DNA from 3 places in the Enterococcus salsurae genome. Region 2 is predicted to be linked to each of the others. Evidence: riboswitches for the same ligand, from Rfam matches in the RefSeq annotation. Region 2 holds a riboswitch; each other region holds the start of a gene.

Region 1 (11,108 bases), on a different contig from region 2:
CACGTATTTTTCCAAATGGCGATGATGCGCAGCCAAATGAAGAAGGTCTGCAATTTTATGACAATGTCTTTGATGCGTGTGCAAAATATGGGATCGAACCATTGGTGACTTTGTCCCATTACGAAACACCAATCGGCATCGCGCTGAACTACGGCGGCTGGAAAAATCGTAAAGTCATTGACTTGTTCGTGAAATACGCAGAAACTGTCTTGACGCGTTATAAAGACAAAGTCAAATATTGGCTGACATTTAACGAAATCAATATCATGGGGATTTCCGGCTATGTTGGCGGTGCCTTGGTTTCTGAAGATGGCACCCAAAACCTATCGGATATGTATCAAGCAGTGCATCATCAATTTGTTGCCTCAAGTTTAGCAACAAAATTTGCCCATGAGATCAATCCTGAAATCAAAGTAGGGATGATGTTGGCACGGATGCAATCGTACCCAGCAACACCAAATCCAGCAGATGTCATGGAAGAAATCAAAAAAGACCATGAGAACTTATTCTTCTCGGACGTACAAGTACGCGGGAAATATCCAGCTTATACCAAACGTTTCTTCAAAGAAAACAACATCGAGGTAACATTTGAAGACGGTGATTTAGACATTTTGGCACAATATCCAGTTGACTTCATGTCCTTCTCCTACTATATGAGTTCGATCGCGCGCCACAATCCGGAAGCAGGCGGCGATTCAGCAGCCGGAAACTTCTCATTAGGTGAATCAAATCCGTATTTGGACGCATCAGACTGGGGTTGGCAAATCGATCCAATCGGCTTGCGGGTGACGCTGAACAACTTATACGATCGTTACGAAGTGCCTTTGTTCATTGTTGAAAACGGCTTAGGGGCATTAGACACAGTTGAGGAAGATGGCTCGATCCATGATTCTTATCGGATCGAATACCTAAAAGCCCATATTGAACAAATGTATGAAGCAATCGAAGATGGGGTGGAATTAATGGGGTATACACCATGGGGCTGTACAGATTTAGTATCCGCTTCTACTTCAGAAATGTCTAAACGGTATGGTTTCGTGTATGTAGATGCCGATGACGAAGGCAACGGTTCATTTGACCGTTCCCGGAAAGATAGTTTCTTCTGGTATAAAAATGTGATTGCCTCAAATGGCAGCAGCTTATTTGATGAATAAATGATGAGAAAGCCGAATCCTAGATTCGGCTTTTTTTGTGCAGATAAATTGGTTTTTACTTTTAATTGTGACAGATTAAACAGATTGATGTTGAATCGTGTAATGCAGCTGTCGCTTGTTTGATAACTTAAGTAATAGAATCATGTGAATATTTTTCACATGATCCGCTTTCAAGTGAGAATAATGTGAAAAAATGATTTTTTTCCTCGATTAATGGATAGAAAAGAGTTTGATTGGCACGTATGAATCTATTGAAGGAGTGGAAAAATGTGGAGCGTTTATATAAAGCACGTAAACCAATTTTCTTGATGATGCTGGGTTTGCTTTTGTTTCAATACGTAGCACCTGTGGCAGCAGTAGCGGAAGTATTGATGCAAAAAAATGCGCAAATGACACTTGTCGAAGCAAAGAAAGGGGAAGCTGACAACCAAATTTCCTTGTCTATCGACATTGAAGCAGGGGAAACTGCAGAAAATCTGGAGATACAATCCTCAGAAAAGATTTTTTCCAGTGTGGCTTTTGCTGATACAACGACGACGGATACAGTTTCTCTTCATGACACACAAGACAACATTCGCTTATCCGTACAGCCAACCGACGAGAGTGGAAGTAAAACGATCTTATTGACGATCAAAGACGGCACTTCCCTCAAGAATGGCACCGTCGATTTCACCTATCAAGATCAGACGATCTCTTATCGATTATCTGATCAGTATGTGGCTGCAGACCAGACAACCACAACGACCAGTGAAGCGACAGATCGAACAGATAACACTACCTCTGAATCCGACACGACAACGCCTTCTAGCGAAGAGTCCAATCGGTCAGATAGAGCAGCTGTCTCCTCAGCAGGCGCCATCTTCAAAGTGGTAGATGAAACAGGTGCAACTGTAGCAGAAAATCTGGCAACAAATGAAGCCGGTCTAGTTACAGTGGATGACTTAGCACCAGGACAGTATTCATTTGTAGAAACCTAAGCACCGACGGGTTATCTGATCAATGACCAAGCCATCTCCTTTGAGATTCCTAATTCCGCAATCGAAGCACCCGCAGTCGTGGAAGCAGGGACAATGATCGATTATCAAGGCAGTGCCACATTATTGAAGACTGATGAAGACAATACGCCTTTAGCAGGCGCCATCTTCAAAGTGGTAGATGAAACAGGTGCAACTGTAGCAGAAAATCTGGCAAAGAACGAAGAGGGAATTGTTGCAGTTGATGGCTTAGCGCCAGGACCGTATTCATTTGTGGAAACCCAAGCACCGACGGGTTATCAAATCTCAGATGAAGCAATCAAATTTGTGATAGCTTCACATGCAGCGGGTCAACCAACTGAAGTGGATGCAGGTCAACTGATCAATCATCTAATTCCAAATACACCGAATACACCAAATACGCCTGAGAAACCATCAGGGAAATTACCCAAAACAAATGATACCAGCAATCGTTGGTTGGCGTTGATTGGGGGAAGTATCGTGGTATTAACAAGCACCGCAGGTTTCTACTTCAATAAAAAACGAAAAAGCTAATGCCTGAAACAATCAAAAAGGTGCTGCATCCTTTCCATTGAGGATGCAGCACCTTTTTATGTGGGGGTCAATTATTTCCTTGCCAAAAATCCGTGATTGCGCCTTTGGCAGCACTCGACACAATATGAGCATACTTGCCTAATGCACCACGAGAATGCAGGGGCGGAATCACTAATTCGCTTTGACGGCGAGCCAATTCTTCTGCCGATACATCCATAGTCAATTCCTTGGTATCTTGATCGACGATCACGGTGTCCCCTGTCTTGAGCAGTGCGATAGGTCCGCCATCTTGGGCCTCAGGCGCGATATGCCCCACGACCAGACCATACGTACCACCGGAAAAACGACCGTCAGTCAGTAATGCCACGGTTTCACCTTGACCTTTCCCAACGATCATACTGGATAGGGAAAGCATTTCCGGCATACCAGGCCCACCTTTAGGTCCGACATAACGGACAACGACCACATCTCCATCAACGATCTCATCTGTCAACACCGCATCGATGGCTTCTTCTTCTGTATTAAAGACTTTGGCAGGTCCGACATGTCGTCGGACTTTCACGCCAGAGACTTTGGCTACTGCGCCGTCTGGTGCTAAGTTGCCATGTAAAACAATCAAAGGCCCATCTTTGCGTTTTGGATGTTCTAATGGCATGATGACCTTTTGACCAGCTTTTAGGGAAGGGACTTCTGCTAGATTTTCAGCAATCGTTTTGCCCGTTACGGTCAAACAGTCACCATGGATAAAGCCATTTTCGTAAAGATATTTCATGACCGCCGACACGCCACCGACTTCATAAAGGTCTTGGAAAACATATTGACCGCTAGGCTTGAGATCCGCCAAATGTGGGACTTTCGCTTGGAAATCGTTGAAATCATCCAACGTCAAATCAACATTCGCTGCATGGGCCATCGCCATCAAATGCAAGATGGCATTTGTTGAGCCACCCAAAGCCATGACCACAGTGATTGCATTTTCAAAGGCTTTGCGGGTCATAATATCCTTAGGGAAGATTTGTTTTTTCAACAGTTGCAAGACTGCTTCACCGGCTGCTTCAACATCTTTTAATTTTTCTTCAGTGATAGCTGGATGGGAAGAGGATCCGGGCAAACTCATGCCCATGGCTTCGATGGCGGCTGCCATCGTATTCGCTGTATACATCCCACCACAACCGCCAGGGCCAGGGCAGGCATTACATTCAATCCGCCGTACTTCTTCTTCCGTGATGTCTTGGTTGTTCCATTGACCAATCGCTTCAAAGACAGAAACCAAATCAATGTCTTTCCCATCTAGGTTTCCTGGGGCAATCGTCCCGCCATATACGAAGATAGCGGGTACTTCCGTGTTGGCGATCGCAATCATACAACCGGGCATGTTTTTATCACACCCGCCAATAGCAACAAATGCGTCGCAGTTGTGACCACTGACGGCAGTTTCTACGGAATCAGCAATGATATCGCGGGAAGGCAATGAATAACGCATTCCCGGGGTGCCCATGGCAATGCCGTCGGCCACTGTGATTGTCCCAAATTGAACTGGCCAGCCCCCGGCGGTCACAACACCTTGTTTGGCTAGTCTTCCTAAGTCGTGGAGATGAATATTGCAGGGGGTATTTTCAGCCCAAGTACTGATCACGCCTATGATAGGTTTTTTGAATTCTTCGTCGTCCATACCTGTGGCACGTAACATCGCTCTGTTCGGTGATTTGACCATATTGTCATAGACATGACTGCGAATGCGGATATCTTTATTTGTTTCTTCTGTCATCGTACAGCACTCCTCTCGATAAGACCCTTCAAGTGTTTTCCTTCTATTTAACCTTACTTTCGCGAAAAGCGCAATCATTTTCGAAAGATTGCGAAAATTCTAAGAAAATCCTTGTTATTTTCCTTTGTTCATGGTCAAATAGAAGATAATTATTTGAGAAAAGAGGACTTCGCCATGTCAAATGAAATCATCATGAACCCATTAGCTGAAGCAAATCAATCAGCGATCATTGAGAAATTGGAGTTGGTAATGGATCCAGAGATTGGATTAGATGTCTACAATTTAGGCTTGATTTACCGCATAGATGTCAGTGATCGTGGTATCTGCACGATTGAGATGACATTTACAGGTGCAGGTTGTGGTTGTATTGATTCCGTTCCAGCAGAAATGCAAGCTCGTTTGGGTGAACTGCCATTCATCGAGACGGTCAACGTGCAGGTTGTTTGGTCACCCGTATGGCAACTGACCAGAATCAGCCGCATAGGACGGATTACTTTAGGGATCAATCCCAATTAGTCATTTGGATATTTTTCATCAAAAGAATAAATACAATTTTTTCTCGTTCCTCTTGAAATGAAAGAGCGCTTTCATTATTATAAGAGTAGAAGTCGATCTCCTGTAGTAGATGCTCAGTCATCGGCTTTTTCTGTTTTGATAAGACTGGAGGCGTATCCGTGAGAATCCCGACTGTTGTTGAGCGTAAAATGCTCATGATCTCTAATGATCCGTTATTTCAAAAAATAGTAGAAACGTGTATCGATGTCTTGAATCAATATGAGTTGACGATTCATCCGCAGCATTGGCAATTTTTTTTGGTTCATTTAAAGGAATTAGCTGAACGGGTGATCCATGATCAATGGGATATCGCAATGGTGATTGACCAATTCCCACCGGTGTCAGAACAAGCCATGGCATTAGCCAAAGAAATCGGCACGGTGTTAGATGTCATCCCAGAAAGTGAGCTCCATTTGCTGGCGGTCCATCTTGGATTGGCCATCTCGACAGAAGATGATACGATCGGCGCAATTTCTGCCGAACCCTTTTTGTGAGTCTAAATGATGACGAAGCCGAACGATCTGATTCGGCTTTTTTTTGTGCATTCTTTGAGAAGAGGTGCGTTTTATTTCCTTTTTCTATTTTTTTCCTCTACACTTTTTATTAGAAGGATAAAAATTACTTGCTACACACAAAACATTAGGAGGAAATGGACAATGTCAGAAAAAATCAGCAACCCATTAACCAAGTATTACAATGGTAAGTTTGAGAAACAACCCCAAGAAGCACCCGCGATTCAAGGGAAAATGCAACCAGTTCCCGATTGTGGTGAAGAAAGTTATACTGGTTCAGGAAAATTAACCGGCAGAAAAGCCTTAGTTACCGGTGGTGATTCCGGAATTGGCCGGGCAGCAGCGATTGCTTATGCCAAAGAAGGTGCTGATGTTGCGATCAACTATCTGCCTTTTGAAGAAGATGATGCACAGGAAGTCAAAGCTGTGATTGAAGCAGCCGGACAAAAAGCTGTGCTTTTACCAGGTGATTTAAGAGATGAAGCCTTTACCCGCAAACTTGTTCATGATGCGGCAGCTGCTTTAGGCGGTTTAGATATTTTAGTATTAAATGCAGGGAAACAACAAGCCGTGCAAGACATCAAAGATTTGACCACAGAGCAAATCAACGATACCTTTACGATCAATATCATTTCGATGTATTGGACTGTCCAAGAAGCATTGGATTATTTACCGGCCGGCGGGAGTATACTGACTACGACATCGATCCAAAGTGCAGAACCTAGTGCGCAATTATTAGATTATGCAGCAACGAAGGGCGCAATCACATCGTTTAGTAAAGGCTTAGCAGCACAATTAAGTGAAAAAGGGATTCGTGTCAATACAGTTGCACCAGGACCGATTTGGACCCCATTACAAATTTCAGGAGGACAACCACAATCAGCCATTCCTGAATTTGGTCAAAATGAATTATTGAAACGTGCTGGTCAACCTGTCGAATTGGCTTCAGTCTATGTTTTCTTAGCATCTGATGAGGCAAGTTATGTGACTGGTCAAGTTTACAGTATTACTGGCGGTTCATTTTTTGCATAATAGTATCGACTATCTAAGTCCTTTGTTTGAGAATGTTTTTTCAACAGAGGGCTTCCTTTTTTATTCCTTATATATTTAAATGTGCTAAAAAAAAGTAAAGAAAAGATTAAATTATTGCTAATATAGATATTTTCATTGCCATTGACCTGTGAAAAATGTATCCTTTCATCGAGAGATTAAATAACTAAATACTTGTTAGGTGAGGCTCCTATACAAACATAAGCTATTGCGCAGAAACGTCGAAAGACGCCAATGTGTAAAACAGGAATTGTCGGATTAAGGCTTTTCATAAGATAGCTAAGACTTGTCTTTACGTTGTATAGTGTCAAAACTCGGACGATGAGGGGAAATAGAGACAAACTTCTTACTCACAATAGAAGTTTGTCTTTTTTTATCAGTTGGTTTTTATTTCCTGTTTAAAATAACGTGCGTTGGGTTTCGCCTGCAAAGAGTATCAAGCAACTATCTCTTTATACTAGCCACTCAAGATGATTGGTAAAAAGCAGGGGGAACTAAAGATGAAACGTCGTTTTTTTAAAAGTTTTGTTTTAATTGTCTTATCTTTTATTTTGGTATTGGTCACCTTTGTGACTACGGAATTCAGTTTGGCTTATCGCAAAACAACGACCAAATCCACTACACCACAGCAAACCACAGCTTCAATGAAAGAAACAGTGAAAGATATACCAGATGTGATCCAAGTCACTTTGATTGGTTCCGATGCCCGCAGTGCAGATGAAAATGGCCGCTCTGATACATTAATGGTGGCACAGTACGACACCAAAAAGAAACAAGCGAAGCTGCTGTCGATCATGAGAGATTGCTATGTCACGATCCCAGGTTATGGTGAAGAAAAAATCAATGCAGCATATTCTTTTGGTGGTGAACCATTGCTTACGCAAACGTTGAAAGATACCTTTGATCTTATACCGGATTATTATATGGTATTGACGTTTGAGGAATTTGAAGATGCAATCGATACACTTTTTCCTAAAGGACTGACCATCGATGTGGAGAAAGACTTGACTGTAGACAAAATTCATTTAACCAAAGGTGAACAGAAGCTGAATGGGCATCAAGTTTTGCAATATGCCCGTTTTCGCAAAGATGAGGAAGGGGATTTTGGACGTGTCCGCAGACAGCATCAAGTCATGGAAGCAATTGCTGAACAAGCCAAAAGCCTTTCGGTCATGACCAGAATCCCTAAAGCTGTAGGCAAGATTTTCGGACAAATCGATACCAATTTACCAGTTTCAGTGATGATCGATGTCTTAATGGATTATCTAAAAGGGGATACTGGGGACATTGATGCCTTGTCGATTCCAGTTGATCATTCATGGGATTTTGCTGACGATACGCCAGTTGGGAGTGTATTGACGATTGATAAAGAGAAAAATAAAGAAGCAATCACCGCTTTTTTTAATGATGACCAACGGGAGCAAAGTGATTCAGTTGGCCAATGACGCGTGCTGCCACTGACATGGATGTATGAAAGTACATCTTTGGTGGACAAGTCTATTCTGTTGAAGGTATTGTTTCCGTAGCGTAAAAAAGCCCTCTCGCATGAGAGGGCACAATAGTAAAGGAAATCCTCAATCAATTTTGGCGTTCTTTGGCGATTTTGAGAACCAAAGAGAAGGCTGCTAGCGCGAAGCCGCTATATTTGACGAATTTTTCAAGTGAAGCGATTCGCTGTGCTTTTTGCGCTTTTTTGGTCGTGCCAACAGTCGTAGTATGTTTTGTTAAATGTCCCATTTTTTATCCGCTCCTTCTTTTTGTCTATAAATTTATTATACCGGCAAACTGTCAGAATGTCTGGAAATATGCTGAAGGAGTCAATTTGCTTCGCATGCACAAAACAGTATTCTCATATTTTTATTGAACTTGCCCATTAATTGATAAAAAAAACGGCCAGCAACATGATATAAATAATGAAGAACGAACTATTCCTGAAAATTGACGGAAAAAGCCGTTTATTGATCAAGACGAAAAATATATGTATCGAGTTTGCTGTCGATATAAGCAAAAGGATGTAAAAATTGATGGATAAAATAAAGTTATTTATGAATACAAACCACTACTTTGAACAGATAATCTCACGACAACTGCAAGTGAATGAGCAGCGAGTTGACTCCCTAATAGGACAATACATCGTAGAGTTGAAGAAAAAGTTCGAACAAACCTTATCGGACATCAATGGACAAAATTTCTGGTCTGTGTATCCAATTTTAATGGGATTGGATACGCGCTTTGTTTTGTTGGACTCTTTGTTGTCGATCATTGACCTCGATTTGGCAGAAGAAGAAGTCATACAATTGGTCGAAAAAGACTATCTGACCATTAACAAAGAACTTTGTGGCTATGCGATGAATGAAACACCCCATGAAAGTTTGATTTTTACGATTATATAAGCGTAATCAAAGGTCAAAAATTAAAATAACTTTAATATTATTCAAAATGATGAAAAATACTTTTGAATATAGGTTAAAAATAAGTTATTATAAGTGTAGTTAAAAAAGATGTGCCTAAAACGGTACTTAGAATGTCTATCATAAAGGTGGTCATTTATTCTTGAATGAGGAAGAAGGGAATTTGGAGGAGGATTTTATGGATTATTTAGATTTTTCAAAGAAAGAGTGGGAGGTTCTGGTTCGCTTTTGGTCAACCTCTGAACCACTATGTTGTGCGGAATTTAGTGAACGATTTGGGATGAATCGCAACACTGTCTTGGCGGTCATCCGGAAATTATTGAATCATGGCATTTTAGAGATTGAAAGCATCAAGATGAGCGGATCCGTTTTGGCTAGAAGGTTCCAACCCGCTGTGACTGAACATGATGTCTTTCAACAATTGCTGACAGGCGATCAGCATCAAGCTTTGATCAAAAATGTCATTCAGTCAATTGATTCTCCTGAAGTTTGTCAGGAACTTTTAGTACTGATTGAAGAGGCCAAATGCGACAAACCTTCATAAACCCATTTTCTATGATCTATCGTGCAGTGGCGTGTTTGGATAAATCATAAAAAAACTATACCTTTCTTTCCTCTGATAGAGAATCGAAAGGTATAGTTTTTTCGTTATATGTCACTGCTGCCCTGAACTAATTTACCTGCCAACATCTGTAATGTGGCTGCTTCCGTTGCGGTCAACGGAAAGAGGGCAAGTAATTTTTGGGGAATATCTGCAGCTTTACTCTTTAAAGCACGTCCTTCATCTGTCAGTGAGATGACGACCATGCGTTCATCTCGTTGATCCCGTATGCGATCAAGCAATTGTTTATCTTGCAATTTTTTGAGTACAGGTGTCAGTGTCCCTGAATCTAAGCATAAATGGCTGCCTAATTCTTTGACAGATAAGTCGCCATGTTCCCATAAAACCAACATCACAAGATATTGGGTATAGGTGATGTGCAACGGTGCCAATAAGGGTTTATACTGCTTGATGATTTCCTTCGATGCAGCATAAAGCGAGAAGCAGAGCTGATTTTCTAATGCGAGTGCATTGAAGGGTGTTGTGTCATTCAATGCGGTGTGTCTGTCTTCAGACATGCGAGATTACGCTTCGACAGCTTTCACTGTCACGTCGATATTGCCAGCAGTTGCTTTTGAATAGGGACAGACAGTGTGGGCAACTTCTAACAATTCTTGTGTTTCTTCTAAAGACAATCCTTCAATCGAACCTTCAAGTTCAACACCTAAAACAAAACTTGATTCACTTTCTGCATAAAGAGAAACTTGTGCAGCCACAGTTGAAGCGCCTTTGATGCCTTTGCTTGATTTGACTAAGTCTAACGCACTGTTAAAGCATGCAGCGAAACCAGCAGCAAATAATTGTTCAGGGTTTGTGGCATTTTCAACACGTTTGCCAGGAGCTGCGATATTTAATTCAAGTGAGTGATCAGGGCTATGCACTTCACCAGAACGGCCACCAGTATTGATCATTTTTGTAGAATACATTTTTTTCATCAGATAATCACTCCAAAAGTTTATTTTTAACAATTTAATTGTACGCAATTTAATTCTTATTTGCAAATGAACTGCTCAGGTTAAGCGTGAAAAGAATCAAACAAAAAAGAACCTTAGCGAGCTAAGATCCTTTTTGTTTGATTCTACAGTCAAGACGGAGCTAGGGACGGTTGATTGGTTTATTATCCACGATCAAAAGAGCGATCATGACATATCCCAGCCAACTATCTCTAGAGTAGAGCGTGTAACGGGGTTGCCATACAGCGGCATATTTTTGCTTGTACTCACGTAAGCCTTCAAAGGAATAGAAGCGTGAGCCAAAGTTATAAATCAAATAGGCGATGCGTTCTTGAATAAAACTCGATCGGAAAGTACCTACATTGGCAAGGGGCGCCATGCCCAAATCGAAGGTCTGTTTGCCAGCTTCTTGGAAATAGCCGAAGAGTTGGATAAATAAGTAATCCATGGTACCGCTTGGCGCAAGCTCTGGGTCATAGCGCATCAAATCAATAGAGGCAGTTGATTCTTGATAGGTTGGCATGAAAGAAGCAAATGCGACCACTTTCCCTGATTGATTACGGACAACTGCTACA
Region 2 (11,108 bases):
AATAGACCATAAATAAAACAAAGGCGATTTTCATCAATTCAGAAGGTTGGATCGTAAAGCTGCCGATCCGCAACCAACGCTTTGTATGTGTTTCAGCAAACATGAAGGGATCATATAACCAATGCAACGATGCCATCAGTCCAAGAGATAGGACATACCAGATGCCAGAATAACGCAATAGAAACGATGTTTTTAATAAGCTAGCCGCCCCTAATACAAGGACCGACAACACACAAAATATAATCTGCCGCAGCATCACGGAACCTGGTTCGCGACCATCCATTACTGCCGCTTGATATTGGACCCAAATACTCAGTAGATACAATAAAAAAATCGGTAATAACAAGGCATAATTGATTTCACGCTGTTTGTACAATCGCATATTGTTCCACTTCCTCTCTCGCCAATTTTAGACATAACCCGAAGGCAAAAGATAAGATAAAATAACTGGATCCACCATAACTGATGAATGGCAGCGGCACACCAGTCATCGGCATCAGGCCGAGGATACTGGCAATATTGATACTGGTTTGCATCAACAATAAAGTCGCTGTACCAAGCAAAATCAGCCCAACCTGGTTATCCTGGCATGTGGCACTACGCATGAACAAGCGCATAATGATCGTAAACAACAAGCCAATCACAAAGATACCGAAAATCAAGCCCATTTCTTCTACCAGAACAGAGAAAATAAAGTCAGTTTCAGCTACTGGCAAAAACCCTTTTTTCGTAATACTATTGCCTAAACCCAATCCGCTTAAACCACCATTAAACAAGGCATAATAAGAATGGATCATCTGAAATCCTTGGCCATATGGATCAGAAAAAGGATTCCCGACCAAGCGAATCCGGTTATAGACATGTGCAAACATCGTTGGCAACAAATTATGCTGACCTAGAAGCAGAATCAGTCCCCCTACGCATCCCATCATCAGGACTAAACCACCAAATAACAGCGCCGTGACCTTGACTGGGACTTGAACAGTTGTGATCATCATAAAAGCCAAAAACAACAAGATAAAGACCCCAGCCACTTTTGGTTGAAAGAGTATCAGCAAGCAGCATACCACAAGCAGCACAAATGGTTTCTTCATCTCTTGCAACGAAGCTTTCGGCGCCTTAAAAAAGTGCGCCAGGTACAAAATCATGCCCACATTGACGATCTCAGAAGGCTGGAACTGTAGCCCAGCGATTGCTACCCATCTTTGGGCGCCATTGACAGTCACGCCAAAAAACGGTATATGAGCCAATAAAAGCGTCAATACGCCAAAGCCAATCAAACCTACAGCCAAAGAACGCCCTAGCAGCACTTGAACGCGCACCCGCTGCAGCAAAAGAATCAATCCCCAGCTTAATACCAAAAAAATCAACTGCCGTTTGAACAATGCGGAAGGCTGTGCCCCAATCGTCAATAGGCGAAACGAACTTGCGCTGTAAATCATCAAAAGCCCAATCGTACTTAAGACAATATACGATAGGACCATGAGCCAATCCGTCTTTTTCGTTTTCATTCGATCCACTCCTCTTTGCCTTAGAGTCGGTGTTCAGACGGTCATCGATCTAACGTGCAGCCTAAGAAAAAAGTCTAACTTCCCTTAGGACGTTAGACTTTTTGCAATCTCATCGTCCGAGTTTTAGCACTATACAACGTAAAGCAAATCAACTTGCTTAGCTATTTTATGAAAAGCCTTAATCCGACAATTCCTGTTTTACACATTGGCGTCTTTCGACGTTTCTGCGCAATAGCCTATGTTTGTATAGGAGCCTCACCTAACAAGGTTTATTGTTATTTTATATCCAGTAAGATGTTACCTTTCTTCGACCGCTTTGACAATAGCCGCCAAATAATAAAGGATATTCTTTACTATTTCTTAATTATATCCCTCGTTTTGAAGATATTCAATCACTTTCTGAATTTTACTCTTTTGGTCTTTTAAACGTCTTATTTAAAAATAAATAACTTTCGTAATAAAAAAAGGTCGCTATTCAGACATTATCTGAACAACGATCTTTCTCCTTAAAGGCATACACCGTTCCATAGAGTGTTCGCCTTTATATGGTTAAGGTTTCTGTTTCCCTTGTTTCTTTAATTGTTTATACGCTTTTTTGGATCCGCGAGACAAATCTTTATTGAACTTATACGTGCGATGATCTATAAATAATTGATCAAGATCATACCCTTCCGGATACAATTCCGTTTGTTTGATCAGCAAGCGAATTCTTTTCACTGCGACCATGGCCATCTCCTCATCGATCCATACTTTGGCCTGACCGTTGTCCGCATACTGATAAAATATCCCCTTTTGCCCTCGATCTCCTGCTAACACTTGATCACCCTTGCTCAGTAACTGGGAATGTTCAGATAAATGTGTATGCTCAGGAAGCGGTGCAAACACATTTTTTTGCAAAGGGTACGCTTTGCTCGACAAATAAGTGATTGCTTTGGCAACGATTGGTTTGGGGATCTGCATTTTCTCAGCGATCCAAAAAGCATTGCTTTCGCCTACCTGATTGACCAATAGACGATACTTAGGTGCCAATGTCTGGGGATCAAAAGCCATAGCAGCCGTTTGGAAGTCAGGATGATCCACTGCAAACTGCTTGATTTCACCATAATGCGTCGTGGCGATCAGCAATGCCCCGGAACGATAGATGGCATCCATGATCGCGATTGCGAGTGCGGCGCCTTCATTTGGTTCCGTGCCACTACCAATCTCATCCAATAACACAATAGAATTGCGCTGATTTTCAGCTAAAATACCGGCAATATTTGCCATATGGCCTGAAAAAGTACTTAAGGCATTCGCCAAACTTTGCTGGTCGCCGATATCCATCGAAAGACTTTTTAAAAACGGGATGCTGCTTTGACCATGATGGTTAGGAAACAACCCATGATGCGCCATGGCACAAATCAAGGCCACCGTTTTTAAAACAACTGTTTTGCCTCCTGCATTTGGTCCTGTGATCACCATACAGCGTGTTTGCATGCCTAAAGACAAATCTAGAGGAACTGCTTCATCGCCAAGCAAAGGATGCTTGACCTGATCCAAGATTAGTTCTTCCTTCTGGTTGAGCGTCAAGGGCATCCCGTTGATGTCTCGGCAAAATTTGCCCTTGGCAAAAATCACATCGAGCACAGCTAAGCAGTCTAAGCCTTGGTGGATCAACGGCAATTCCTCAGCAATCAAGCCGGTCAGTTCAGCTAAAATCTGATACTCGATCGCTGTTTTTTCCGCTTCTGCCAGAATCAAACGATCATTTAACCGGGCAACTGTCTCGGGCTCAATGAAGACAGTTCCGCCTTTGTTGGATCGTTCAATGATCGACCCTTTGAATTGATGCTGCCACTCTACGCGTACCGGCAATGTATAGCGATCATTCTTCTTGATCATGCGGTTGTCTTGCAAGTACTTCCCTTGTGATAAAAACTTTAAAAAAACTTTTTTTAAATCAGCTTCGATCTGATCAATTTTACGAACGATCTTGCGCAAATGCCGATTTGCCTCTGGATCAATGCGCTGATGACGGATGGATTGGCTGATTTTCTCAGTGATCAGCGTAAAATCCGCCAACGAATCACTATATCCGGCCAAAATCGGTGCCAAAGCGCGGTGCTTTTCAAAGAAAGTTTTGATTCTCGGCATAGATCGTAAAAAGTCGCCATAAGACACCAATTCATGGGGCATCAAAATAAAACCTTTTTCGATTTTTTCTGTATCAGATTGCGCATGCTGTATGCCCATAAATGGCACGGCAAGGCCTGCTGCCAATAACGTGACGGCTTCCTTTGTTTCCTCCATCCGCTTAACTGCTGTTGTGTAAGAAGCTGCCGGTGCCTCAGATGAAAATAAGTTTTTGCCGTAATCACTGATGATTTTCTTTTTTACTTGTACTTTGATTTGTTCAAATTCTGCTGCTTGAGGTATCTTCATGTCGGTTGTCCTTTCTGGTGCCTGCAGAATCCGAACATCTCTGCGTCCAAAAAAGTGTACAAAAAAAGCGATAGTTCCCCATCACCTGTTTCATCAATAACGATTTGTATCGGTATCTGCAGGCACAACAAATAAACATACTTTATTTCGTTTATTTGTTTAAATTGTCTGATTAGATACCGTAGACACTCATAACATACCTCTTTCGCTTTTTGAACGTGTTTCATTCATTGTAAACGAAACCACTGAAACTTGTCAACATTTGGCCTGGTCCTGCAAATCAAAAACACCAAAGTCAGATCACTTTGGTGTTTTTATCAAATAAGTTGGCTTACGAGCGAATCAAATGATCGAAAGCACCTAATGCTGCAGTGGCACCAGATCCCATTGAAATAATAATTTGCTTGTAGGCACTATCTGTACAATCGCCGGCAGCAAAGACCCCTTCAATGTTGGTCGCGCCTTGTTTGTCAACAACAATTTCATTCCGCTGATTCAAGACGATCCGGTCTTGCAACCATTCTGTATTGGGCATCAAGCCAATCAGAATAAAGACCCCTTCAACAGCCAATGTGAATTCACCGTTTGACGCACGATCCGTATAAGTCAACTGCTCTACGTGATCTGATCCAGTGATTTCTTTGGTTGCAGCGTTTGTAATAACAGTGACGTTGTCTAATGTCTGCAATCTCTTTTGCAAGACCAAATCAGCTTTCAACTCTGGCAAGAATTCCAATACATAGACATGCTTTGCCATCCCTGCTAAGTCGATCGCTGCTTCGATACCGGAGTTTCCGCCGCCGATGACTGCTACTTCTTTTCCAGCAAATAGTGGGCCATCGCAATGAGGGCAGTATGCGACCCCTTTATTTTTGAATTCTTTCTCTCCTGGCACATTGATATTGCGCCAACGGGCACCTGTGGCCAAGATGGCTGTTTTGGTTTGTAAAATAGCACCATTATCTAATTCTACTTCAACAAATTCATTGCGGCGGATATCTTTGGCACGCTGGCCTTTCATCACATCGACTTGATACTCATTGACATGATCTTCCACTTGACGCATCAATTTAGGTCCTTCGGTATACAAGGTGCCGATCATATTCTCGATCCCTAGTGTTTCCATCACCTGTCCGCCGAAAGTTTCAGCCACCATACCGGTTTTGATTCCTTTACGCGCTGCATATACCGCTGCACTTCCACCAGCAGGTCCGCCACCGACCACAAGGACATCAAATACTTCTTTATCCGTAAAGGCTTCTTTACTGGTTGGCCCAGCTGCTTTTTCTAACAATTGTTCAATCGTTTGGCGACCGCTGGCAAATTCTTCATTGTCTAAAAAGACCGTTGGTACAGCCATGATTTTCTTTTGATCGATTTCATCTTTGAACATACCGCCTTCGATCATTGTATGACGAATATTCGAATTCAAGACAGCCATGATATTCAATGCTTGTACAACATCCGGACAGTTATGACAAGTCAAACTAACATAGGTTTCAAAGTAAAGCGGCCGATCAATGGCTTTGATCCGCTTTTGCAATGCCGCATCAATTTTCGGCGGACGACCGCTGACTTGCAGCAATGCCAGAATAAATGATGTGAATTCATGCCCAAGAGGTAATCCAGCAAAAACGATGCCGCTGGTCTTTCCTGGTTGTTCGATGGAAAAACTCGGTGTCCGTTCCAAACTTTGTTCTTGCATCGAGATTTTTGGCGACATTTCAGCGATTTCAGTTAAAAAGTCCCGTACTTTTGCCGAGCCTTCATCTGCGCCTAACGAAGCTGTAAAGACAACATCCGCTTCTAGCATCGCCAAATATTGAGTTAATTGATCTTTGATCCCTTTATCTAATCCCATGTGTACCTCCTATATTTTCCCTACTAGGTCCAAACTAGGTGTAAGTGTATCTTCGCCTTCTTTCCACTTGGCTGGACATACTTCCCCTGGATGGGTGCGTACATATTGCGCTGCACGGATTTTATCGATCAATCCGCTTGCATCGCGGCCAATCCCGTCAGCATTGATTTCGACTGTTTGAACGACACCATCAGGATCGATAATGAACGTGCCCCGTTGTGACAAGCCAGAGGCTTCATCCAGCACATCAAAGATCTCTGAGATCACATGAGAAGGATCTGCGATCATGATGTATTCGATTTTGTTGATTGCGTCAGAATGATCATGCCACGCTTTATGGACATAATGTGTATCAGTTGAAACTGAGTAAACTTCAGTGCCCAATTCTTTCAATGCATGATATTGATCTTGCAAGTCTTCCAATTCTGTTGGACATACAAAAGAGAAATCCGCTGGGTAGAAGCAGACAACATTCCATTTCCCTTTGAAATCTTCAGATGAAACATCGATAAATTTACCTTCGTGATAAGCTTGCGCTTCGAATGAACCAATTTCTTTTCCAATTAATGACATTACATTTCCTCCAATTAGAATTATTATTTGAGAATAATCTCTATTAATTATTAGACTAATTCACCGAAAATTGCAATAGTTCTCGCAGAATTCCTTTATTTAAATTATTTTCTCCTCATAAATAAGCGTTTTCCTTTTACTCTCCTGAAAAATATTATATGATTTTTGGCTGACCTTTATTATGAACGTTATTTTAATCCTCTGAGCATTCTCATTTACTATCTTGATTCTCAATTACAAAAAAAGACCCGCTCTCGATTTTTCGGAAACGGATCATCTATTTATTTAGTTTGCGTCGTTAAGAAATGGAACAATCCAACAATCGTCGCCCCTGGTAATTCTAAAACCGTATCATCCAGACGGGCTTCTTCCACTAGATAATGATCTTGAAATGCTTGACCATTCTCATGTACACTGTGATTTTAAACCTGCTATCACGGGATGTAAAGAAACCTTGCTTGCCAGAAGGCTGTTTCTTTAGTTGCGTTTTCGATTCACTTGCGCCAAAAAGAAATCTTGTAAAATGCCCCCTACAACGAAAATCAGCCAAGAATAGGCCCAAGCATGAAATACAAATGACCACATAAAATATACCACCAAAATCACTGGCCAATAGACCGTATGAAAGAAAATAACTTTCCCTGCTGCATCCCCATATTTATGCTTGCTGGCCCGATGCCCCATCTGATCTTCATCTCGAATAAAATACGTTTCATTGACTAATTTTGCATAACCTGAGCGAATCACACTGACGTAAACAATGAAGAAGACCCCCACAGCCACCATCAATAAAAATAGCGCAACACCAAAAGGCATATCATAGTAAAAGATACTACTCATCAGTACAGGAGCCAAAGAGAAAATACACAAGCCGATCCCCAAGACCAAACCAATCCGAAAACTTTTTTCGTAATCTTCCAATTGCTGCCGTGCAATGTGTTTGATCGTTTTTGAGATAAAGCGATCATCCATTTTCTTGCGGCTCGCTGCATATTTTAAAGCAGCAGATAGGATGAACCCTACCCCGAGTGCACCAAAAACCAGCATCATCAAGACCCCCAACGCGCCAGAGCCTTGCCCTAACAAAAATGACATAATAGCAAGCGAGGCAATACATAGACCAATGCCTGTTGACACATACAAAGCAAAATAGCGCACCGTCTGCCAATAGTCAAAAGATTCTTCTTCGCTGAGGGCATCTGTCCAGTCCTCATCCTCTTGCGCTGCTTCAGATGAAATGTCCAATGCCTGTAAGAGTTCATCCACAGAGCCAAATTCGCTGATGACTGCACCGATCGCTTCATGTTCGCTTTTTCCTTGACTGATCAATTCATGGTAATGGTCCTCCATGATCGCGGATAAATCTTCTTTGGCTTTTCTCGTTTCAGGTGTGATTGGCACGTTCAAGAATAAACTGTCTAAATAGTCATGTATGGTTTTCATTTTGCTCCTCCTTGTAAGAACTGGTCAACGACGATTTTGGTCTGTTGCCATTCTGTTCGTTTCTCTTTCAATAACTGCTTGCCTGCGGACGTGATCTGATAATAGGTCCTTTTCTTGCCATGGGTCACTTCACCTGGATATGAACGGATCAGGCCTTGCTTTTCCAAGCGGGTAAAGGCAGAGTATAGCGTGGTTTCTTTGATGACATAGACGCCATCTGTTCCTTCTCGGATCTGTTTAGAAATCGCATAGCCATATGAATCTTCTTTTGCAAGAATAGATAGAATGATCGCATCATTGTATCCCCGAATCCCGTCACTCGAAATCATACGATCCCTCCTCAATTACTGCATCTGTCGTACTAATTATAAAACAATTACTACGACAGGTAAAGTAAACTTGCTAAAATTTACCAAAATCGGTCTAAGGTCTTACTTGAATACAAAAAAAAGAAGTGACCTGTCATCACTTCTTTTTGCATTGATTTACTTATTCAACAGCTGGTTGGACATCCGCCAGCATTCGTTCAATTGATTCTATCCCTGATCCTGCCAAATACCAAACCGCCGCATCCAACTCAATGATATGATCATTTTGACCAGCAGTCGTTTCTTGCACGATCTCGTTACTGATAAAAGCAGATTGCGATTCTTCGCCGCCAATTGCTTGCGTGCGGTCCACAACAAAAATCAGATCTGGATTTTTTTCTAACAAAAATTCATACGAGATGCTTTCTCCATGGGTCGATGCCTCCAACGTATCATCCACTGGAATGAAGCCGAAAGTATCATACAAAATACTATAACGAGAACCTGGACCAAAAGCAGACAAATTGCCTTCGTTGACCATCACGATAAGCGCCGTTAACCCGCTTTCTTCGGCACTGGCATGCAAGGTGTCGATTTGGCTTTGCAAATCAGCCATCTGACGCTGCGCTTCTTCCTCTTTGCCAAAGATTTCTGCCAGTGTTTGGATATTGCTTTCGATCGAAGCCCAAGTATCATCATTGTCCACAGAAAGAAATATCGTTGGTGCAATCGCCGCTAACTCATCTTGATAGTCTCTTTGACGGCCAGAAATGATGATCAAGTCCGGCTGCAGCTGATTGATTTTTTCTAAATCAGGTTCTTTGATGCCGCCTGCGGATTCCACCGTTTCAAATGCAGATAGATACGCGGGCAAATTGCTGATAGCAGCACCCACCACTCGATCGCCGACACCCAGCACATTCATGGTGTCTATTGCACTGTTATCGAAAACCACGACTTTTTCTGGCTGATAGGGTACAGTCACCTTGCCATTGCTGTCTGTCACTTCGATGTTAGTAGGTGTGTCTTCCGTAGACGCCTCTGTTTGTGCAGCTGTTGATGCTGCTGTTTGACTCTCTTCTTGCGTTGTACTGCTTCCGCAAGCAGCCAACCCCAAAAACATCCCGATCGTGATTACGCCTATAACTAATTTCTTCATTGTATCCTCCTAAATTTTTTTTATGTGAAGGGGTAGCAAAAATAACTGCCCTCCACGGGTACCAATTTGATAGGTAATTCATATAATTCAGACAACAGAGATTCTTGGATGATCTCTGTTGTGCTGCCAGCACGCAAGACTTGGCCGTCTTTCATGGCAACGATATAGTCTGCATAGCGTGCCGCATAATTGATGTCGTGTAACACGATCACTACCGTTTTCTTTTCTGATTGCACCAACTCGGTCAAATGATTCATGAGCTGGCTCGCATGTTTTAAGTCTAAATTATTCAAAGGCTCATCTAACAAGATATAATCGGTTTCCTGCGCTAAAACCATTGCCAAGTAGACCCGCTGCAATTGTCCGCCGGATAGCGCATGGATCGACCGCTCTTTGAAATCTGCCAGTCCCACTTTGTGGATTGCTGAAGCAATGATCTGTTCATCTGCAACGGTTTGGCGTCCGCGGTTATAAGGATAACGGCCAAAAGCCACGAGTTCTTCAACGGTTAAGTGCACACCATATTGATTGCTCTGCTGCAGATAGGCCAACTTTCGTGCCAATTCTTTCCCAAGCCATTGTTTTAATTCTCTGCCGTCCAGATAAATGGCGCCTGTCCGTTCATTTAGCACGCGGCTAAGCAGAGAAAGCAAAGTGCTTTTGCCGGCACCATTGGGTCCAATCAAGGCAATCAGCTGTCCTTCTGGTAATGTCAGATCACAGGCTTTAATGATTGGCGTTTTCCCATATGATTGATGGAGATTTACTGTTTCGATCATCCTTTTTTCCTTTCCAGAATCAATTTCGATATAAAGAACAGACCGCCTAAAAATTGGATCACAGTATTGACTGTGATCGTCCAACCAAAGACTTGTTCTACAAAAAATTGCCCAAAGACCAGCAACAAAAAGGCGATTAGCGTGCCGCCAAGAAAAAGCCATCCGTGGCGAAAAGTTGGTATGACTTGATAAGTGATGGTCACGACCACGAATCCTAAAAAGACGGTCGGACCAACCAATGCTGAGGCGGTTCCGGTGAGCAGAGCAATCAAAAACAACAGCAAGCGATGCACGAAAGGTACTGGTATCCCCAAACTCACGGATTGTCGCCTGCCTAAATGAAGGACATTCAGTTCAGGAATCAAAAAGACCAGACAAAGACTGCCGAGCAAGATGATGCCGGCTGCCCATAGCAAATGCTGTGTATGAATGTGATTAAAGCTGGCAAACAACCGGCCTTGAAGCATATCGTATTCATTTGGGTCCATCAAGACTTGCAAAAAAGTACTATAACTGCTGAACATCGTGCCGCAGATCATGCCCGCCATCAATAACAAAAATAAATGATGGCCTTTATTCTGATAAAAAAATCCAATCAGCAGACTGCCCAAGAGCGCTGTGGCCAAGATTGACAACAAAAACATCGTTGTCGTTTCCTGACTGAGTATTTGAATCCCCCCTACCAAGAAAAACGACAGGGTCTGGATCAGAACATATAATTGATCTAATCCTAGAATGCCAGGGGTCAAATAACGATTTTGCGTCATCGTCTGCAACGTAAACGTACTGAATGAACTAGCGATCGCTACAAGTCCAAAGGCCAGCAAGCGTCTGCCCCGCAACGCGAAAGCAAAAGACCAGTTGCCATATGTGTTATAGGTTAAATAAGCAAAGACTGCACATAGGCTCAAAAGGAACAAACTCCCCACTTTTACTTTCATCGTATCTGCCTCCAAAATAGTAAACCTAAGAATAAGCTGCCGCCAATCATGCCCGCAATCACGCTGACAGGCATTTCATACGGTGCAATCACGGTCCTGGCTAAGAGATCGC
Region 3 (11,108 bases), on a different contig from region 2:
TTTTTTCGTTTAAGAATAGTACAGCGATCAGCGTTTACCCTAACAGCAGGTTTGCCTATTTCTCATTTGTAATTGTGAAGTAATTGACTTGTGTGATAGTCGATTTTTTGAATATGAGAAAAAAATAATACAGAATCAAGACAAAAAGAAACAGATCGCCGCTCCCCTCTTGATTGAAGGAAACGACGATCTGCTAGTTTAAATCCATTCTTGCGTCACGCGAATATAAATTCTTTTGGCCAACTCAACTGTTACTAAATAAGCAAGGTTGATGCCAATAAACCATGGCCAATAAGAAGAAGGCAACGTTGCGAAATCAAACACTGTATGCAAAGGTGTCAAGATGATCACGAAGCCTACAGCGATCGCCAACACACTAGATAATAAGACAGCTGGCGAAGCAATACTTTTGATAAAAGGCAGCTTGCGGGTTCTGATCATATGGACCACCAATGTTTGCGTCGTCAACCCGATCATAAACCACCCAGCTTGGAATAGGGCTTGTTCTTGAACTGTATTGGCTTGGAAAACATGCCACATCACCAAGAAAGTTGTGATATCAAAAATACTGCTGACTGGTCCGATCCCTACGGTAAACTTCAACAAACCTCTGACTTGCCATTTCACGGGTTTCGCTAATTCTTCTTGATCAACATTGTCCCAAGGGATCGTCAACTGCGCCATATCATACACAAGATTTTGAACCAGCAATTGAATTGACAGCATTGGCAGAAACGGCAAGAAGGCACTGGCTACTAAAATTGAAAAGACATTACCAAAGTTTGAACTCAACGTCATCTTGATATACTTCATCATATTGGTAAAGACTTTACGGCCTTCAATGACACCTTTATCTAAAACGTCCAAGCTTTTTTCCAATAGGATGATCGAACTAGCATCCTTTGTAATATCCGCGGCTGTATCAACTGAGATGCCCACATCAGCAGTACGCAAAGCTGGTGCATCGTTGATCCCATCCCCCATAAAACCAACCGTGTGTCCCGCTGCTTGGATCGTTTGGATGATGCGGGATTTTTGCATTGGATTGAGTTTCGCAAACAAATTGGTTGTGGCCGCTTTTTCAGCCAACTCTTCATCAGACAAGCGATCGATTTCAGTACCAAGCAAGTAACTGCCGGCTTCGATGCCAACATCGTTACATACTTTTTGTGCAACGATGGCATTGTCACCAGTCAATACTTTGACATTGATGCCATGGCCATGGAGGGAAGCAATCGCCGTTTTTGCTGATTCTTTGGCTGGATCTAAGAAGCCCATGAAACCAATCATGATCATGTCTTGCTCGTCTGAAACTGAATAGACAGCATCCGCATAGGCATCTCTTTTGACTGCGACTGTCAAGACCCGCATCCCTTGTTTATTTAAGCGCAAATTGACTTGGCGCAATTTTTCCCGAATATCTTCAGTCAATTCCATGATTTGACCATCGATCTCAACATATTTGCAGACTTGTTCCATTTCTTCAGCTGCACCTTTGGTCACCATCAATTGATGGCCATCTGCATTGACAACAACGGTCAAGCGGCGACGAGAGAAATCAAAAGGAATTTCATCGACTTTCGTCACCTCTTGGAATGGTTCCGCCAGTTTGGCTTCTTCGTAGTAATTCAAGACAGCGATATCCATCAAATTTTTCCAGCCAGTTTGATAATAGGAATTCAAATACGTCATATCTAGTACTTGCTGATCCTCTTGACCAAATGGATTTAAATGTTGCACCAGCACGACCCGGTCTTCAGTGATCGTTCCTGTTTTGTCTGTACACAACACATCCATACTGCCCAAATTTTGGATCGAAGGCAATTCTTTAACGATGACTTTCTCTTTGGAAAGCGACATGGCGCCTTTGGCTAAATTACTGGTAACGATCATAGGCAGCATTTCCGGGGTCAAGCCAACAGCGACGGCAATTGCGAAGAACAATGCTTCACTCCAATCACCTTTGGTAAACCCATTGATCAAAAGAACGATCGGGAATAAGATCATCACCATTCTCAACAACAATTTGCTGACTTTGGTCAGCCCATCTTCAAAAGCAGTCTTTCCGCGTTTCGTCGTGGCATTGCGGGCAATATCTCCAAAAAAGGTGCTTTGTCCTGTCTTTAAAATAATGGCTTTTCCTTGACCACTTAACACATCGGTACCCATAAAGACCAAATCTTGCATGTCTAAGGCAGAAACATTGGTATCACTTTCTTTGATACCGGCATCGACAAATTTTTCAACGGGCATTGATTCGCCAGTTAATGAAGATTGATTGATAAATAAATCCTTGGTCCAGATCAAAATAGCATCGGCTGGTATCATATCTCCTGTTGCGAGTGTCACGATATCACCCGGAACCACTTCATCCATTGGAATTTCTCGGGTCACACCTGCCCGTGTCACAGAACAAGTATTCTCTATCAATTCTTTCAACGCTAAACTAGCTTTTTGCGAGCGGTATTCTTGGACGAATGTGATCGTCACACTTGCCAGGATCATGATACCCATCACGATCACCGCTTCGATATCTCCTGTCATAAAGGAAATCACCATCAACAAAGCCAACACCAACACAAATGGATCTTTAAATGCGCGCAAAATCATCAACCAGGCAGGTGTTGGTTTTTGGGCATCGACTTTGTTTGGTCCGTATTCTTCTAGTCGTTCTTGCGCATCTTTTTCAGACAACCCTTGGAAGGAAGTCCGCATTTCCATCAATAATTCACGTTCTGATAATTTTGCTAATAATTTCAATTCTTGGTCTTTTGATAATTTTTTCAACATACTCTTTTCCTCCTATAATTAGGAGGTGCTCGCGCCACCCCTAGTAATTCTTGGCGATGAACCTGGGTTCATCTGGGGACTGGGTGTATCCATATGAATCTTCCTTTCTGTTTGATAAGCAAGTCACTCTTGGATCACGCGCGTATGCAAAAAAATGCGCATGCTCCCAATAAGCATGCGCAAAAAACTCATGATCATTGTAGAGCTTTAGCACTATAGGGCGTAGATAGCGAATCGCTATCAGCTGCTTTGGGTTTAACCTTCACGATTAGACCTGTCCTACCAACTAAGTATCTCTCGATACTTTTGCGGCAGCAGCTTGTGTCCGTATAGGAGCCTCACCTAACAATTATTTCTTTCTATTGATACTATAAGCCAACATTTGGAGAAGGTCAACTGTTTTCAAATAAAAAATATGTTATTTTATATTCAGAACATTCAGAATAGCCATCACTTTTCAAAAACATTTGCTTATTTTCACTGTTGTTTCAGCTTGAGAAGTCAATGACTGCCAAAGGTTTCGGCAAGAATCTCTACGATCCGCTGACTGGTTTGTCCATCGCCATATGGGTTCTCAGCATGCGCCATTTTTTGATAAGCGGCGTGATCATCCAGCAAGCGTTTTGTTTCTATATATACACGCGCTTCTTGCGTGCCAATCAACTTCAAGGTTCCAGCTGCGACACCTTCTGGCCGTTCTGTCGTATCACGCAAAACCAACACCGGCACCCCCAAAGAAGGCGCTTCTTCTTGCACCCCTCCAGAGTCAGTCAAAATCAATGCGCTCTGATTGGCGACATTATGAAAGTCGATCACATCCAAGGGTTCTATCAAGGCAACGTTGTCGATGTCGCCTAATATCTCGCGGGCAATTTCCCGAACTTGCGGATTTTTATGCATGGGAAATACCACATGAATTTCAGGATACTCTGCTGCTATTCTTGCCAATGCCCGAAAAACTTGCGCCATTGGCTGCCCTAAATTTTCACGTCGATGCATGGTCAATAAGATCTGTTTCCCTTTGATACCAGACAATTCAGGGTGGCGATAATGGTCTTTGATCGTATAGTTCATCGCATCGATCGCCGTATTCCCCGTCACAAAAATCGTCTGCGGATCGCGGTTTTCTTTCAACAAGTTCAGCTGACTTTCTTTCGTCGGCGCAAAATGCAGATCGGCTAGTACATCGATCAGTTGACGATTGGCTTCTTCTGGATAAGGGGATTGTTTGTTCCAAGTCCGCAAACCAGCTTCGACGTGTCCAACAGGGATTTGTTGATAAAAAGCCGCTGTGGCTGCTGCATAGGCTGTCGTGGTATCCCCATGGACTAAGACGATATCCGGCCGTTCGTTTTGTAGAATGGGTTCAAGATCCAGCAGTACTTTTGTCGTAATACCGGTCAAGGTTTGTCCCAATTTCATTATATCTAAATCATAATCTGCGTCGATCGCAAAGACACTTAACACTTGATCCAGCATTTCCCGATGTTGGGCTGTCACGGTCACGACCGATACAAAGCGATCATCTGCTTGTAACGCTTTGACCAAAGGCGCCATTTTGATGGCTTCTGGTCTTGTACCAAATATGGACATTACTTTGATCGTCATCATTCACCTACACTCTTTACAATAATTGTAATCATAGTTTACTCTGTCTATTATAGCGAAGATTGATGCAAAACAAAATCTTTCCGCTGCAAAAAAAGCAGCACTGTCTAAAAACAGCACTGCTTGCAGTGGTCACGCGTGAGCATTCAGCAACTGAACTGAATCAAATCGTGTCGCCATTGAAAATTGAGTTTTTCACGATCACGTAGTCTACTTTGCGGATCGCTTCTAAATCTTTCCCACCGGCATACGAAATCGATGATTGCAAATCTTGCTGCATTTCTACTAAAGTATCTTTCAAAGACCCTTTGTATTGGATCCAGATTTTTTTACCTTCTACGTTTTTCTTCTCGCCTTTTTGGAATTCTGATGCAGAACCAAAGTATTCTTTCATGACTACGCCATTTTCCACCTTCGTTTCCCCAGGTGATTCTTCGTGGCCGGCGAACAGTGAGCCGATCATGACCATCGTCGCACCGAAACGCACAGACTTCGCAATGTCGCCATGGGTCCGAATCCCGCCATCGGCAATGATTGGTTTGCGGGCTGCTTTGGCGCACCAGCGTAATGCTGCCAACTGCCAGCCCCCTGTACCAAAACCAGTTTTGATTTTCGTGATACACACTTTTCCTGGTCCGATCCCAACTTTTGTTGCATCTGCTCCAGCATTTTCTAATTCTCGGACTGCTTCAGGGGTACCCACATTACCGGCGATCACAAACGCCTCTGGCAAATGTTTCTTGATATGTTGGATCATATTGATCACAGCATTTGAATGACCGTGGGCGATATCGATCGTAATATAGTCAGGGACTATGCCTTCTGCCGCTAAGTCTTCGACAAAGCGATATTCATTTTCTTTGACCCCGACACTGATTGACGCAATCAATCCGCGACTCTTCATTTTTTTGATAAAAGGAATACGCGCTTCCTCATCAAAACGGTGCATAATGTAAAAATAGCCATTTTCAGCTAAAAATTCAGCAATCGTATCATCAATGATCGTTTGCATATTCGCAGGAACGACCGGCATTTTAAATGAATGCTTCCCTAGTGTCACAGTCGTGTCACATTCAGAACGACTATCCACAATGCATTTATTCGGGATCAATTGTATATCCTCGTAATCAAAAACTTTCATGTCAAACATAAAAATATCCTCCAAATCTTATTAAGAGTGAAGCAAGCGGTAAATGGCATCGCCTATTTTTAGCGCCCACAACAATTTAAACCACGGAACAATGAAATACAAGCATTATCAAAATATTTGTTTAAAAAAAGGGGTTAATGTTCGTTTTTTACGAACATTAACCCCTTAAATTAGTCGGATTTGTGATTGTATCTGAATTAAGGCAGAATATTGCCAGCGGCTTTATACACGTCATACCACTCTTCTCTTGTTAAAACGATCTCAGAAGCTTGCGCAATCTCTTCGATACGATGCGGTGTCATCGTGCCGGCAATCACTTGAATGTTCGCAGGGTGACGCAAGATCCACGCCGAGGCGATCCCCGTTGGTGTCGTCTTGTATTTGTCTGCCAACACAACAAGTTTTTCGTTCAATTCAGGGAACATATCGTTATCGATAAAGACACCTTCGAAGAAGCCATATTGGTAAGGTGACCATGCCTGGATCGCCATATCGTGCAAGCGGGAATATTCTAAGATTTCCCCATCGTGATCCACGCTGCCGCCATCTGTCATATTGACATGGATGCCTTGGTCGATCATACCGGTATGCATAATACCAAATTGTAATTGATTGGCCACCAATGGTTGCGACACATATTTTTTCAACAATTCAATTTGTCCTGGTTTTTGATTGCTGACACCAAAGTATTTGACTTTGCCATCTTTTTCAAGTTGATCAAAAGCTGCCGCCACTTCTTCTGGTTCAAACAACGTATCTGGCCGATGAAGCAATAATGCATCTAGATAATCCGTATTTAACCGTTTCAAACTGCCTTCAACAGATGAAATGATATGTTCTTTTGAAAAATCAAACATTTTTCCAGGAACGATCCCACATTTGGATTGGATGAACAACGCTTCTCGTTTGGCATCTGTTTTTGCCAACGCATCAGCAAAAATCGTTTCACATTCCCCGCCGCCATAAATATCAGCATGATCAAAGAACGTAATCTCATTATCAATGGCTGTCGTTAATACTTTGACTGGATCTTTGGCTTGGTTGATGCGCATCAGACCTAAAATCACACTTGATACCTCAATATCTGTTGGACCAAATTTTATTTTTTTCACTAAGTGTTCCTCCTTTTTACCGTACATCTCATTTTAGCACATTCTTTTGAAAACGCTATACGGATTGTGCGAAAAGCGTCAAAAAAACTGTCGATCCCAGGATCAACAGTTCTCTATTCATAGCCGCGGCTATGCTTCTCTAGCTAAGCGCAGTGCTTTATCCCCGATATCTCTGCGATAAAACAATCCATCTAAAGACAACCCATCAATCACGCGATAGACTTCAGTTTGTGCACTAGCTAGGTCAGATGCTGTCACTTCCACCAGCATCACACGGCCACCGTTTGCAGTCAAAAGTCCATTTTGATCATCATCTGCCACACCCGCATAATAGAGTTGCGCAGTTTTTGGCGCCTTTGTCGGGACCACTGATCCTGTTTGATACGCTTCAGGATAGCCCTCAGCGGCAAGGACAACCCCAATAGAGGCACGATCATTCCACACAATGTCTGGTTCTTGGTTTGCCAATAACGCACTAATGATTGCTGGCAATGAACTGTCCAATCGATTCAAAACCACCTGCGTTTCAGGATCACCAAATCGAGCATTGAATTCAATTACTTTAGGACCTTCATCGGTCGCGATCAATCCTGCATACAGAATACCGACAAATGGCGTACCACGATCGATCATCCCTTGCGCTGCCGGGTGCAAGACTTCGCGGATGGCTTGGTCCACGATGTCTTGACTGATTTGCGGTACCGGAGAATACGCACCCATGCCGCCAGTGTTCGGACCTAAGTCATGGTCATAGGCGCGCTTATGATCTTGGGCAATGACCATCGGGTAGACCTTATTCTCATTGACAAAGGCCAGCAGTGAAAACTCTTCTCCTGCCAAAAAATCTTCAACCACCACTTTCGCACCACTGTCACCAAATCTATTTTGTTCCAGCATCGCTGTCACAGCATCAAGGGCTTCTTCAACTGTCGTCGCTACAACGACCCCTTTACCAGCTGCTAATCCATCGGCCTTGATCACGATCGGCGCACCTTTTTCTGCAATATACGCTTTGGCCTCAAGACTATCAGTGAAGCTGCGGTAAGCAGCCGTCGGAATCTGATTCGTCTCCATGATTTCTTTGGCAAACGCCTTAGATCCTTCAATCATTGCCGCTTGTTTACTCGGACCAAATATTTGCAGGCCAGCCGCTTGAAAATCGTCGACAATGCCATTTAACAAGGGGACTTCAGGTCCGACAAAAGTCCAAGCAACTTGGTGCTCAATGGCAAATTCAATCAACAGCTGATGATCCGTTTCAGCAATGGCCACCAATTCGATACCATCTTGCTGCATCCCAGAATTGCCTGGGGCGCAGAAAACCCGCGTTACTTGCGGATCTGCTAGACATTTCTTGGCGATCGCATGTTCACGGCCGCCACTGCCGATAATCAATAATTTCATAAAGGTCCCTCACTTTTAATGTTTGAAATGACGGACGCCAGTGAAGACCATCGTGATACCATGTTTATCCGCCATTTCAATCGACGCTTGGTCTCTGATACTGCCACCAGGTTGAATGATTGCTTTGATCCCATGTTCAGCTGCATAAGCAACACTATCGTCCATCGGGAAAAAGGCATCACTGGCTAGAACGGCACCTTCAATATTGCCGCTGGCTTCGGCTTGTTCGATCGCAATTTTCACAGAACCCACACGATTCATTTGGCCCGCACCGATCCCTACAGTTTGCTGTTGGTTTGCTAATACGATGGCATTCGATTTGACGTGCTTGACCGCTTTCCAAGCAAACGCCAGCGCCGCTGTTTCCTCGTCAGAAGGGACACGCTGCGTGACCACTTGCCAATCAGCCGCTGTTTCCATCTGATCATCTGGGTCTTGAACCAATAAGCCGCCTAAAACCGAAACGATCTCCGGTTCGTTGGTTGCTTCAGCAAATTCGACTGTCAACAAACGCAAGTTTTTCTTTTTCGCCAACAACGAAAAGGCATCGGCTGCAAAAACTGGAGCGATCACGATTTCTAGAAAGATGCCTGAAAGTTGTTCGGCCGTAGCAAGATCAACTGGACGGTTCAACACAACGATGCCGCCAAAAATCGATACTGGGTCGGCCTCAAAGGCTTTTTGGAAAGCTGCGGCAATCGTATCTGCTGTGCCAATCCCGCAAGGATTCATATGTTTTAGGACCACTGCCACCGGCGCTGTAAATTCTTGGGCGATCCGCAAAGCGGCATCCGCATCTTTGATATTGTTATAGGACAATTCTTTGCCATGAATTTGTTCAGCACTTGCGATGGAGTAGGGTACAGGCAGCGCTGATTGATAGAACAACGCACGCTGATGGCTATTTTCTCCGTAACGCAATGCTTGTTTTAATGTATATGTCTTGGTCAACGTTTCTGGTTGCTCTTCCTGGACAGCACTTGTCAGATAGTCACCGATCAATGCGTCATAAGCGGCTGTATGACGAAAAACTTTGGCTGCTAAACGCTTGCGGGTCATCAGTGTCGTTTCTCCGCTGGCCAACTCTTCTAACACAGTTGTATAATCCGCAGGATCAACGATCACGGTCACTGAGGCAAAGTTTTTGGCTGCTGATCGCAGCATGCTTGGGCCGCCAATATCGATATTCTCAATCGCATCCGCTTCCGTGACACCTTCTTTGCTGATTGTTTCTTTAAAGGGATACAAATTGACCACAACCAAATCGATTGGTTGGATATCATGCGCTGCCATCGCTTCCATGTGACTAGCCAAATCACGGCGCCCCAATACCCCCCCATGGATCAACGGATGCAGTGTTTTGACCCTACCATCCATCATTTCTGGAAAGCCAGTGACCTCTTCGATACCAATCGTTGGCAGGTTGGCAGCTTCTAACGCTGCTTTGGTGCCTCCTGTGGAAATGATGTCAATATCCATGTCATGCAACGCCTGTGCAAAAGCGATGATTCCTTTTTTATCTGATACACTGATCAATGCTCTTTTTTTCAAGATACTACCCCTTTTCAGTCAATTTAGCCAATACAGCTGGATATAATCGATGTTCGATTTGGTGCATTTTTTCAGTTACGGTCGCTAACGTATCGTCTTCTGTGATCCGAATCATCTCCTGCGCGATGATCGGCCCGGTATCTATGCCGGCATCGACATAATGAACGGTAGCTCCTGTGATCTTGACGCCATAAGCAAAGGCATCCGCAAGCCCATTTTTCCCGGGGAAACTAGGCAACAACGATGGATGAATATTGATGATTTTCCCACGATACGCATCCAGCAGTGTTTGGCCGATAATACGCATATAACCCGCCAAGACGATCAACTCAATCTGTTGTTCCTGTATAAGCGCTAAAATATGCGTCTCAAAGGCCACCTTTGACGCATAAGATTTCGGATCAACAAATGCTTGCGGTACTGCGTCTGCAGCTGCTTTAGCTAATACAGGTGCCGCTTCACGATCTGACAACACCAAAGCTAGTTCCACATGGGGCAGTTGTCCTTTTGCCGCAGCTGCTGCGATCGCGCGATAATTGGTGCCCGTCCCGGATGCGAAAACAGCGATTCTCATAGTGCTTCCTCGACGATGCGCACAAGCGGCTGTTCTGCTGTATCCAGCGCCACCACTTGACCGATCACACGTGCCGCTTCTCCTTGTTCTGCAAGCAAGGCAAGAATCAAAGGCGTGTTTTCCGGCGCTGCAGCAATCACCATGCCAATACCCATATTAAAGATCTCATACAATTCATGCTGAGGGATCTTGCCAAGTGACGCAATCAATTCAAAAATCGGTAAAACGTCCCAAGAACCTACCTGAATCTCCGCACCTAGGCCACTTGGCAGCATGCGGGGAATATTTTCAACAAAGCCGCCACCCGTGATATGAGAAAGCCCTGCAGCCAATTGTTGTTGCAAAATTGGTTTCAGCGAATCAACGTATATTTTCGTAGGCTCAAGCAAGACATCGCCTAATTTTTCATCGCCCAACTCAGCAAAAACTTCATCGCCAGTTAGTCCAGCCTGCTCAAAAAGAACTTTTCTGACCAATGAATAGCCGTTGGAGTGGATACCGGAAGATGGCAGACCTATCAAATCATAGCCTGCGTCGATTGATGCGCCAGTTACCAATTGCTGCTTCTCAACGATTCCCACCGCAAAGCCGGCTAAATCGTATTCTTCTGGCGCATACATGCCGGGCATTTCTGCTGTTTCTCCACCAATCAATGCCGCGCCTGCTTGCACACATCCTTCTGCAACCCCTGCAACAATCTGTTCGATTTTGGTTGGATCATTTTTCCCCACGGCGACATAATCCAAAAAATAGATGGGTTCCGCACCTTGCGCCACGATATCATTGACACACATGGCGACACAATCAACACCGATCGTTTGATGCTGATTGCGTTGGATGGCTAGCAACAACTTGGTACCGACGCCATCCGTACCCGAAACCAACACTGGTTCTTTCAATTGATAAGCAGATAGATCGA

What was found. A riboswitch is a leader RNA that binds a small molecule or an ion and turns the genes downstream of it on or off. The one in region 2 is predicted to bind magnesium.
Region 1: linked by a shared signal. The riboswitch ahead of ACYVRS_RS05960 (LCP family protein) and the one ahead of ACYVRS_RS12255 (FtsW/RodA/SpoVE family cell cycle protein) in region 2 are both predicted to bind magnesium.
Region 3: linked by a shared signal. The riboswitch ahead of mgtA (magnesium-translocating P-type ATPase) and the one ahead of ACYVRS_RS12255 (FtsW/RodA/SpoVE family cell cycle protein) in region 2 are both predicted to bind magnesium.

Annotation. Positions count from the first base shown of each region.
Region 1 covers NZ_BAAHWY010000002.1:339,048-350,155, reverse strand. The annotation lists gene ACYVRS_RS05995 (glycoside hydrolase family 1 protein) at 1-1,154, shown strand, start outside; gene ACYVRS_RS05990 (prealbumin-like fold domain-containing protein) at 1,424-2,131, shown strand; gene ACYVRS_RS05985 (SpaA isopeptide-forming pilin-related protein) at 2,225-2,683, shown strand; gene ilvD (dihydroxy-acid dehydratase) at 2,751-4,451, opposite strand; gene ACYVRS_RS05975 (metal-sulfur cluster assembly factor) at 4,626-4,967, shown strand; gene ACYVRS_RS05970 (hypothetical protein) at 5,126-5,500, shown strand; gene ACYVRS_RS05965 (SDR family oxidoreductase) at 5,663-6,550, shown strand; M-box (ykoK) riboswitch at 6,735-6,902, shown strand; gene ACYVRS_RS05960 (LCP family protein) at 7,069-8,013, shown strand; gene ACYVRS_RS05955 (hypothetical protein) at 8,147-8,305, opposite strand; gene ACYVRS_RS05950 (DUF7006 family protein) at 8,593-8,961, shown strand; gene ACYVRS_RS05945 (hypothetical protein) at 9,158-9,523, shown strand; gene ACYVRS_RS05940 (MarR family winged helix-turn-helix transcriptional regulator) at 9,628-10,098, opposite strand; gene ACYVRS_RS05935 (organic hydroperoxide resistance protein) at 10,105-10,515, opposite strand; gene mprF (bifunctional lysylphosphatidylglycerol flippase/synthetase MprF) at 10,676-11,108, opposite strand, start outside.
Region 2 covers NZ_BAAHWY010000005.1:9,121-20,228, reverse strand. The annotation lists gene ACYVRS_RS12260 (FtsW/RodA/SpoVE family cell cycle protein) at 1-382, opposite strand, end outside; gene ACYVRS_RS12255 (FtsW/RodA/SpoVE family cell cycle protein) at 360-1,511, opposite strand; M-box (ykoK) riboswitch at 1,613-1,785, opposite strand; gene ACYVRS_RS12250 (endonuclease MutS2) at 2,061-3,932, opposite strand; gene ahpF (alkyl hydroperoxide reductase subunit F) at 4,264-5,793, opposite strand; gene ahpC (alkyl hydroperoxide reductase subunit C) at 5,803-6,366, opposite strand; gene ACYVRS_RS12235 (permease prefix domain 1-containing protein) at 6,844-7,809, opposite strand; gene ACYVRS_RS12230 (PadR family transcriptional regulator) at 7,806-8,138, opposite strand; gene ACYVRS_RS12225 (siderophore ABC transporter substrate-binding protein) at 8,299-9,276, opposite strand; gene ACYVRS_RS12220 (iron ABC transporter ATP-binding protein) at 9,297-10,055, opposite strand; gene ACYVRS_RS12215 (iron chelate uptake ABC transporter family permease subunit) at 10,052-10,996, opposite strand; gene ACYVRS_RS12210 (ABC transporter permease) at 10,993-11,108, opposite strand, start outside.
Region 3 covers NZ_BAAHWY010000003.1:332,745-343,852, reverse strand. The annotation lists gene mgtA (magnesium-translocating P-type ATPase) at 199-2,790, opposite strand; M-box (ykoK) riboswitch at 2,977-3,147, opposite strand; gene wecB (non-hydrolyzing UDP-N-acetylglucosamine 2-epimerase) at 3,292-4,398, opposite strand; gene guaC (GMP reductase) at 4,562-5,539, opposite strand; gene ACYVRS_RS09790 (aldo/keto reductase) at 5,746-6,660, opposite strand; gene purD (phosphoribosylamine--glycine ligase) at 6,790-8,064, opposite strand; gene purH (bifunctional phosphoribosylaminoimidazolecarboxamide formyltransferase/IMP cyclohydrolase) at 8,080-9,615, opposite strand; gene purN (phosphoribosylglycinamide formyltransferase) at 9,620-10,189, opposite strand; gene purM (phosphoribosylformylglycinamidine cyclo-ligase) at 10,186-11,108, opposite strand, start outside.